4 regions of the Streptomyces sp. NBC_01428 genome follow, and region 4 is predicted to be linked to each of the others. Evidence: riboswitches for the same ligand, from Rfam matches in the RefSeq annotation. Region 4 holds a riboswitch; each other region holds the start of a gene.
The links. A riboswitch is a leader RNA that binds a small molecule or an ion and turns the genes downstream of it on or off. The one in region 4 is predicted to bind cyclic di-AMP.
Positions count from the first base shown of each region.

Region 1 (2,195 bases), 3.1 Mb from region 4:
AGGTGCGGCCCGGTGACGTTGCCCGTCGCGCCGACGCGGCCGATGACGTCGCCCGTGGCGACCTTCTGGCCGGCGCTGACGCTGATCGACGACTGGTGGCAGAACCAGAGTTCGGTGCCGTCGTCGAGGGTGAGGATCGTGCGGTAGCCGTACGAACCGGCCCAGCCCGCCTCGGTGATGGTGCCGCTGTGGATGGCCTTGATCAGCGTGCCGGTGGGCGCGGCGAAGTCGAGACCCGTGTGGTAGCCCGAGGACCACAGGGCGCCGGCCTCGCCGAAGCGCGAGGTCAGGGTGTACGAGGAGGTCGGCAGCGAGTAGCTCTTGGCGAGCTCGGCCAGGCGCTCGGCCTCGGCCTTCGCCTTGGCCTCCTCCTCCGCCTTCTTCTTCGCGGCGTCCGCCTTGGCCTCGGCGGCGTCCTGCTGCTTGGTGGCGAGCGCGACGGCCTGCTTCGCGGCGGCTGTCTCGGCCGCCTCCTGGGCGGCGCTGTCGACCTGGTTCTGCTGCGCTTCGGCCTGCTGCATGATGCGGGTCCGCAGCGCCTCACCGGCGTCCGCGGTGCCCTGAGCGGTGTCGGCGGTGGTCAGGCCCGCGCCGGTGAGCGGAGTCGAGGAGCCCTTGGGTGTCTCGGCGCCGTCACTGATCAGGGCCTTGGCCGAGTGCGTGACCGAGGACAGGTCGGGCAGCGAGATCGAGACCGGCGCCTTGCCGGGCGCCGCGGTGGCCATGCCACCGGCGCCGACGGCGGCTATCACGCCTACGCCGAGGACCGTGGAGCTGCGGGCGAGTCCTCCGCCGCGCTGCTTTCCCACGCGGTGCCGGCCACGAACGGGACGGACGGAATCCTCGGTGGGATTCCACTCCTCCCAGGGTCCCTCGTCCTTGCCGTGGGCGAAACCGAAGGACTGGGTGTCATTCGGTGCGAACGAGGTTGGCTGAGCAGGCCGGTTGGACGCCACGTGGGCGCACTCCTTTCCTTCCTTCTCGCCTACCGGGTTAGCTGACGGGTTCGGAGCAGGAAGGTCTCCTACGCGCGTATACCCACCGTGCTGCCACGGTGGAGGACGCTCGATTCACCCCAAGTTGGTGGTTCCCCGGTTCCCTTGCGGGATTCGGCGCGTGCGCACGGAGCCATCTCTTGTGACGGCTGGGACGACCGCGCTGCGTTATCGAACGTTAATAGACCTGGCCACCTGATTCCAAGCTGTTCCGACTGATCGTTAACGCTTTTTGGCCAGGACTTTGGGGTCATGCGCACTGAAAAACGGGCGAGTTGGCCTCATTCCGTCGCCACGGATTCATGTGACGGTGTGTCAGTCGTTATGCGGAGGGACACGGTTCGCTCACTCCTCGTGACAGCAGTCGAGAAGGGCCATCGAGGGCGTCAGCCGCGCCGGACGGCGAGCAGCGCCATGTCGTCGCTGAGGGCGCCGCCCGTGTGCTTGCGGACCTCGACCGCGAGGGTGTTCAGCAGCGCGTCGGGCCCCGGGAAGACCCGCCCGGCCAGCCGCGCGGCCGGATCGTAGAACTCCCCGCTCACATCCCGGGCCTCGGACAGCCCGTCGGTGTGCAGCAGCAGGATCGCGCCGCGCGGAAAGCGGGCCGGCACCGCCCGGTCGGGCGTGCTGCCCAGGTCGCTCATCCCGAGGGGCAGCGCGGCGGGCCCGCCGGTGAGCGGGACGAGTGTGCCGTCGGGGTGCAGCATCAGGGGCGGCGGATGGCCCCGGTTGACGATGCGGACGGTCTCCTCCTCGTGCGGGATCTCCGCGAGGACGGCGGTGGTGAACCCCTCGACGGCGTCGAGGTTGTCGCGCCGGGTGCCCTCGCGTTTCAGCGCCCGCTCCAGCCGCTGCGCGACCGCCTCCAGGGTCGTCTCCTGCTCCGCCGCCTCCCGGAAGGCGCCGATGACCACGGCGACGGCCGCGACCGCGGTCATCCCCTTGCCCCGCACGTCCCCGACGACCAGCCGCACGCCGTACGGGGTGTCCTGCACGGCGTACAGGTCCCCGCCGATGAACGCGTCCGCCTGGGCCGCCTCGTAGCGCGCGGCGACGTCGAGGCCGTCGATCCGTGCCTGCGGTTCCGGCAGCACGGCCCGTTGCGCGAACTCGGCGATCTCCCGGACGGAGGCGAGCCGCTCGTCGCTGCGCCGGACGAGGATGTTGATGAGGACGCCCAGGACGGCCGCCGTGGCGACG
Region 1 covers NZ_CP109499.1:4,907,437-4,909,631, reverse strand. The annotation lists gene OG406_RS21340 (M23 family metallopeptidase) at 1-956, opposite strand, end outside; cyclic di-AMP (ydaO/yuaA leader) riboswitch at 968-1,125, opposite strand; gene OG406_RS21335 (PP2C family protein-serine/threonine phosphatase) at 1,382-2,195, opposite strand, start outside.
Region 1: it holds a riboswitch for cyclic di-AMP, as region 4 does, so the genes downstream of both, OG406_RS21340 (M23 family metallopeptidase) here and OG406_RS07960 (M23 family metallopeptidase) in region 4, are expected to answer to the same signal.

Region 2 (2,195 bases), 6.5 Mb from region 4:
GTGCTGGTCGGTCACTCGATGGGAGGCCGCGCAGCCCTGCGCGCCGCCGCCGCGCCCCAGGTGAGGGCCGTGGTCGCCCTGGCGCCCTGGTGTCCGACGGGCGAGCCGGTGGCCCATCTGCGGGACAAGCGGGTGATCGTGCTGCACGGCGACCGGGACCGGATCACCGAGCCCGCGTCGTCCTTCGCCCTGGTGCGCCGGGCCGCGAAGGAAGGATCCTCCGCGAGCGCCGTACGGGTCGCGGGCGGTGACCACGCGATGCTGCGGCGCGCGCGGACCTGGCACGAGGCCACGGGCTCGGCGGTCGCCGGTCTGGTGTCCCGCGCCGACGGCCCGGACGAGCGGCTTCCCGCCGAGGGGCCGAACGGCGAACCCGGCGTCCTCTAGACCCGCGCCCGACCGGGCGGGAGGCGGCTTTCACCGGGCATGAACTAGGCGGAATCCAGCCGGTCCGCGGGATCCGGACCGGGGGCGAAGGAGCGACGCGAGCCGGCCGTGACGCGCGGGGCGGACCCGGGAAGCGGACCGCCCGTGGACGGATCCCAGCTGAGGATCCACTCGAAGTCGCGCTGCAGCCGCCGGGCTTCGCTCCGGACGAGCGTCGGTATGTCGCCGCGTTCGGAGATCAGTTGGGCATAGATCGGTGCATCGTGCACGTGGGGATCCTCGACTCGCTCTCAGGGCCTTCCGCGGGCCTTCCTTGCCTCGACGGTAGGGCCGCGCCGCCGACGCGGTGGTGATCCGGCCGGGTCGGCCAGAACCGGTCACGGCATGACCAACGACAGCCGACGATGTCGAACGAGCCGTCAGGGAACGCCAGTTCTTTTCGTACCTCGAACGGCCTGCTCGCGCCGACCGGAAGTCCCGGCCCACCGTGGAGATGTGATGGAGGGAGCGGGGGCGGACGCGAACTCGCGACGGGCCCGCACCGCCGAACGCGGTCTTCCCGACGGCCTGTTCGCGCACGGGGTGTGCTCCCGTGGTCGCACAGCGGGGCGATGCGACGAAGGTCACGAAAATGTATCGGACATCTGGGACGTGGATCTTCACACGGAGGTCACAACCTCGCTAGGTTGACGACCAGGCCGCCCGACTCCCTCCGGCGAACGCTCGCCGGGCGGTGCGGCCTCCGCCGAGTCCGGCCCGTCCTCGTGGCAGCCGGAGCCGGGGACCCACCGAACCTGGGGTGAATCGGCCAACTGCCTTACGGGGCAAGGGCCGTAGGGCATACCTTCCGGAACCGTCCGCCCGAACCCGACAGCTAACCCGGTAGGCGGACGACGGAAGGAGTGCCATCCCCATGGCGCCGGAACGCACCGAGCCCAGCGGCGACGAAGTCCGCCGACGGCTCGCATCCCTCTACGACCGGGCCGAGGACGACACCGGCAACTTCAACGCCACCCGCGCCCTGGCCGGCCTCTCCTCCCGGCAGGGCGACCGGCGCGCCGTGGCCCGACGGCTCACCGACCAGGGCCCGGCCGTGGAACAGCGCGGGGGTGTCGATGCCGCCCAGAGCGATCTCATGCGCCAGTGGTTCGACGGCGCGCGTTCCCGGCTGGGACCCACGGTCGCGGCCGTACTGCCCGTGGACCGGCAGCCCGACCGAGGGCGCGGGACCGCCCGGTCCGGCGGGGGCGCCGGACGCCCCATGGAGCTTCCCGCCCAAGACGTCCGCGCTGTAGCCGAGTTGACGGCTGCTCCCGTACGGGAACTGACGGCCGGCCCTGTCGCGGCGCCGGTCGCGGAACTCACCGCCCGTCCCGTCCTCGAACTGACCGCCGGCCCGGTGTCCGGGCCGACGACCGGGCGCGCCCTCGCGGTGCCGGACGGCGGCGCCCCGGCCACCGGGCCCCTTCCGGTGGTGAGCGGACCCACGCCCGCCGCCGACACGTCCTCCCCGCGGTTCCGCAAGGACCGCGCCCGGCGCAAACTGGCCGCCGCGCAGGACCTGCTGACCCGGCACAACGCGCGGCGGAGCGTGGCGGCGCCGGTCGCGTACCCGCCCCTTGCACTGCCGCCCGCGGAGACGGCCGCCCCCGCGGACCCGTACTGGCCGGCCCGGAACGCGCAGGTACCGGCCGCGACGGCCGCGTACCCGTCCGTGGCCGGTGCCGCGTGGCCGGCGGTCGAGGCCGGGTACTCGCAGGTCGAGAATGCCCCGCTGCCGGTTGCGGCCGTCGAGTACCTGCCGCCGC
Region 2 covers NZ_CP109499.1:8,360,069-8,362,263, forward strand. The annotation lists gene OG406_RS36510 (alpha/beta hydrolase) at 1-387, shown strand, start outside; gene OG406_RS36515 (hypothetical protein) at 432-656, opposite strand; cyclic di-AMP (ydaO/yuaA leader) riboswitch at 1,121-1,291, shown strand; gene OG406_RS36520 (C40 family peptidase) at 1,301-2,195, shown strand, end outside.
Region 2: it holds a riboswitch for cyclic di-AMP, as region 4 does, so the genes downstream of both, OG406_RS36520 (C40 family peptidase) here and OG406_RS07960 (M23 family metallopeptidase) in region 4, are expected to answer to the same signal.

Region 3 (2,195 bases), 2.0 Mb from region 4:
GTCCTCCTCGTCGATCAGCTCGTTCTTCAGGTTCGAGATCTTGGCGCTGAACGACTTCGGCGGGAAGCGCTTCGGGTCGAGATCGAGGTCGCGGCAGACGAGCGCCATCAGACGCTTGGAGTCGGCGGCATCGTAGATCGAGAAGGACGAGGTGAAGCCGAGCTGCTTGCTCTCGCGGCGCAGGATGCGGACGCAGGCGCTGTGGAAGGTCATCACCCACATCGCGTTGGCCCGGGGGCCCACGAGCTGCTCGACCCGCTCCTTCATCTCGCCGGCGGCCTTGTTCGTGAAGGTGATCGCGAGGATCTGGCCGGGGTGCACATGGCGCTCGCCGAGCAGGTGGGCGATGCGGTGGGTGAGCACGCGGGTCTTGCCGGAGCCCGCGCCGGCCACGATGAGCAGCGGGGAGCCGGAGTGGACCACGGCCGCGCGCTGGTTCTCGTTCAGCCCGTCGAGGAGGGCCGCGGGGTCCACGGCGGGCCGGTGGGCGCCGTCGCGGTAGTACGCGTCGCGGCTCGGCGGCACGTCGAACCGGCCGCCGAACAGGTCGTCCGCGACCGGCTCCGCGGCGTGCTCGTCCTCGGGCGGCGGCGGGTGCTCGTCCTCGTGGGCCGCGGAGGGCTTGAGGTCCGCCAGGAAGCTGTCGTCAAAGAGGCTGCTCATCGCTCTCCGAGTCTAGGCGGCCCCACTGACACACCGCGGCCACCCCGAGAACTCGACGGGAACCCGTGACTCGTGCGCGTGACCGGCTCGTGACGGTACGCGCACGTCGGAGTGGGTACGACCGGTCCCCACCACGACCACCGTCCAGCGAGGAGCCACCCTCGGGGCATCTCCGCAAAGTGACACACACCACGCACATCGGGCGTGCGCGACGGCGCACATGGCCAAGGTCACGAAAATGTATCGGGCATATCGCACTCCAACCTTCACACGGGCCACACGAGTTGGCTAGCGTGCTGGAAGGCCGCCCGACCGCAACCGGCGAACGTCGCCGGGCCGAGCGGCCTCCGCCGAGTTCGGCCCGCCCACCAGGCGGCCGGAGCCGGGGACCCACCGACCTGGGGTGAATCGGTCCGACCGCCCCGAGGGGCCAGGACCGTAGGGCAATCCTTCCGGAACCACCCGCCCGAACCCGACAGCTAACTCGGTAGGCGGATGACGGAAGGAGTCGCCTCTCTTGGCGTCGCACCGCAAGTCGCGTCCTACGGGTTCGCGCATGGCTGGCATACGGACCCCCGTCCTCGCGACGGCCGCCCTCACCTCCGTGGCCCTGCTCTCCCAGACGGCGAACGCCGCGCCCTCGGCCGAGCCGAAGCCCAGCGTCGAAGAGGTCGAGAAGAAGGTCAACGACCTCTACCACCAGGCCGAGACGGCCACCGAGAAGTACAACGCCACCCGGGAGAGGACCACCAAGCAGCGCAAGCGCGTCGACACCCTCCTCGACGACGTGGCCGAGCGCACCGAGAAGCTCAACTCCGCGCGCGAGGAGCTGGGTTCGTTCGCCGCCGCGCAGTACCGCACGGGCGCCTCCACGCCCGGCACCGCGACGCTGCTGCTCGCCGACGACCCGCAGGACTACTTCGACCAGACGCAGTTGATGAGCCGTCTGACGACCCGGCAGAAAGCGGCCGTCGACGACTACGTCACCGAGCAGGCGGCGACCACCAAGAAGCGCACCGAGGCCAGCGAGAGCCTCCAGTCGCTGACCACCTCGCAGAACGCCCTCAAGACGTCCAAGGCGACGGTGCAGCGCAAGCTCTCCGCGGCCCGCGACCTGCTCTCGAAGCTGACCGCCGAGGAGAAGGCGCGGCTGGCGGCGATCGAGAAGAAGAAGCGGGAGCAGGCGGCGGCCAAGGCGGCGGAACTGGCGCGTCAGCAGGCCGCGGCGGAGAAGGCGGCCAAGGAGAAGGCCACCGAGCAGGGGTCGTCGTCGGGCGGCACCACCGGCTCGTCCGGCTCGACGGCCACGGACCCCTCGTACGCGACGAAGGCCGGCAAGGCGCTCGCCTTCGCCCGCACGCAGATCGGCAAGCCGTACGTGTGGGGCGCGACCGGCCCGGACTCCTACGACTGCTCGGGCCTGACCCAGGCCGCCTGGAAGGCCGCCGGTGTCTCCCTGCCGCGTGTCACCTACGACCAGGTGAACGCCGGCACGACGGTCTCCCTCACCGACGCGAAGCCCGGTGACCTGG
Region 3 covers NZ_CP109499.1:3,867,877-3,870,071, forward strand. The annotation lists gene pcrA (DNA helicase PcrA) at 1-663, opposite strand, end outside; cyclic di-AMP (ydaO/yuaA leader) riboswitch at 1,002-1,172, shown strand; gene OG406_RS16665 (C40 family peptidase) at 1,181-2,195, shown strand, end outside.
Region 3: it holds a riboswitch for cyclic di-AMP, as region 4 does, so the genes downstream of both, OG406_RS16665 (C40 family peptidase) here and OG406_RS07960 (M23 family metallopeptidase) in region 4, are expected to answer to the same signal.

Region 4 (2,195 bases):
CCGAGAAACACCGAAGGCCGGACCCCGGGGATCGTGGGGTCCGGCCTTCGGAGGCGGTCCTGCCGTCAGGAGCAGGTCGGGCGAGGCGGCGTCAGCCGACGGCAACACCGTGCGAGCGCAGGTACGCGACCGGGTCGATGTCCGAGCCGTAGTCGGGCGTGGTGCGGATCTCGAAGTGCAGGTGCGGTCCGGTGACGTTGCCGGTCGCGCCGGAGAGGCCGATCTGCTGGCCCTCGGTCACGGTCTGGCCCGCCGAGACGGACAGGGACGACATGTGGGCGTACTGCGAGTACCGGCCGTCGGCGTGCTGGATGACGACCTGGTTGCCGTAGGCGCCGCCCCAGCCGGCGGAGACGACGGTACCCGCGGCGATGGACTTGATGGTGGTGCCGGTCGGGACGACGAAGTCCGTGCCCGTGTGGTAGCCGCTGGACCACATGCTGCCCGCCACCTTGTAGTTGGTGCCGATGGTGGCGCCGTCCACGGGGAGGGTGTAGCCCGAACTGTTGCCGACGGCGGCCGTCTTGGTGGCCGTGCTCGCCGTGTCGGCCTTCGCGGCGGCGGGCTTCGCGGCAGCCGGCTTGGCGGCCGAGGGCTTCGCCGGGGCCGAGGCCTGCGGGGCGGCGGCCTTCGCGCCGAGGGACAGCTTGAGACCGGGGTGGATCAGCGACGGGTCGCTGCCGATGGCGGAGCGGTTGTCCGAGTAGATCTTCTTCCAGCCGCCGCTGACGTGCTGGTCGTCGGCGATCTTGGCGAGATAGTCGCCGGCTTTCACCGCGTACGTCGTCGACGTGCCGGCCTTCGCGGCGGCCGGGGCGACGGTCGCGGACTTCTGGGTGTGCTGCGCGGCGGCGGCCGGGGTCGCGGCGTGGGCGCCGGTGGCTCCCAGCAACGGCAGCGCGAGTGCGGCGCCACCGGTTCCGGCCACGGCGATCGTGCGGGTGAAACGCAGGGACTTGGGACGGCGGTGCTTACCCTTCGCGGGCATGGCGATTTCCTCTCCGGCGCCTGCGAGGTGAGCTGTCGGGTGCGGGCTGGAGATGCCCGGCCACGCGGCTGCGCGGCTGTACCCCTAGCCTGTTCCGGAGACCGGACCAGGCACGGAACCTGTGGGTCCCCCGCTCCTGCCGTGTACGGGTGAGTGTGCGGATTCCGGGCGGCGGCAGGATTGGGCGTCCGTCCGGATTGAGGCAGAACGTAAGCGAGATGCGAGCACGTCGACAACTGTGTGCGGATTCTGTGCGCTCGCCTTTCTTGATCCATGCGGAATTCACCGTCACCCTCCGTGGAATGACGATCTTTCCGCGCTTTCAATTCGCCCGGAAACAAAGGCCGGTCACGAAAGGCCGACGGCAACACATCGTCACGAATATGACGCTGCTCACGCGACCCGGCGCACGTCGCTTCATTCCAGGGCCAGTTGGAATGAAGACGCTATTTCGGACAGAACAGTCAGATGCGACGCAGGCGGATAACCGTCGCATCGAGATCGCCGCTCAGCCCGGTGCTCAGACCGTGATGCAGCAGCACCGCACCGCGGTGCACTTCGCCCGTTTCGACCCGTTCGTAGACACCGGCCGGGTCGAGCCCGCGCAGCCTGAGCGGGGCCGGCCGCACGCCGTGGTGCTGCGCCTGCAGCCAGGCGAGGACCACGGTCTCGCCTCCGAGCACGTACTGCACGGCGCTCAGCCCGCCCTCCGGGGGGCGCAGCCGGTAGAGGTCGCCCTGCTGCACGACCGGCCGGATCTCCTTGTAGAGCTCGACCCAGTCCCGCGCCTCGGCCAGTTCCTCGTCGCTCCACCGGCTGAGGTCGCCGCCGACCCCGAGGACCCCGGCCATGGAGCTCACGAAGCGGAAGCGCAGCGAGCTGACCCGGCCGTTGAGCAGCTTGTTCGGGCTGTCCGTGACCCAGGCGGCCATGATCCGGGCCGGGTGGACCTGGCTGAAGCCGTGCTGGATGCCGAGCCGGTCGAGCGGGTCGGTGTTGTCGGAGGTCCACACCTGGTCGGTACGGGCCATGACACCGAGGTCGATCCGGCCGCCGCCGCCGGAGCACGACTCGAAGGCGACGCCGGGGTGCGCCGCGCGCAGCCGGTCGAGGAGGGCGTAGAAGGCCTCGACGTGGGCCACCCAGAGCTTTTGCGGATAGCGCTCGCCGGGCCAGCCCGCGTCCGTGAAGGAGCGGTTGAAGTCCC
Region 4 covers NZ_CP109499.1:1,823,622-1,825,816, forward strand. The annotation lists gene OG406_RS07960 (M23 family metallopeptidase) at 92-988, opposite strand; cyclic di-AMP (ydaO/yuaA leader) riboswitch at 991-1,150, opposite strand; gene OG406_RS07965 (alpha-galactosidase) at 1,453-2,195, opposite strand, start outside.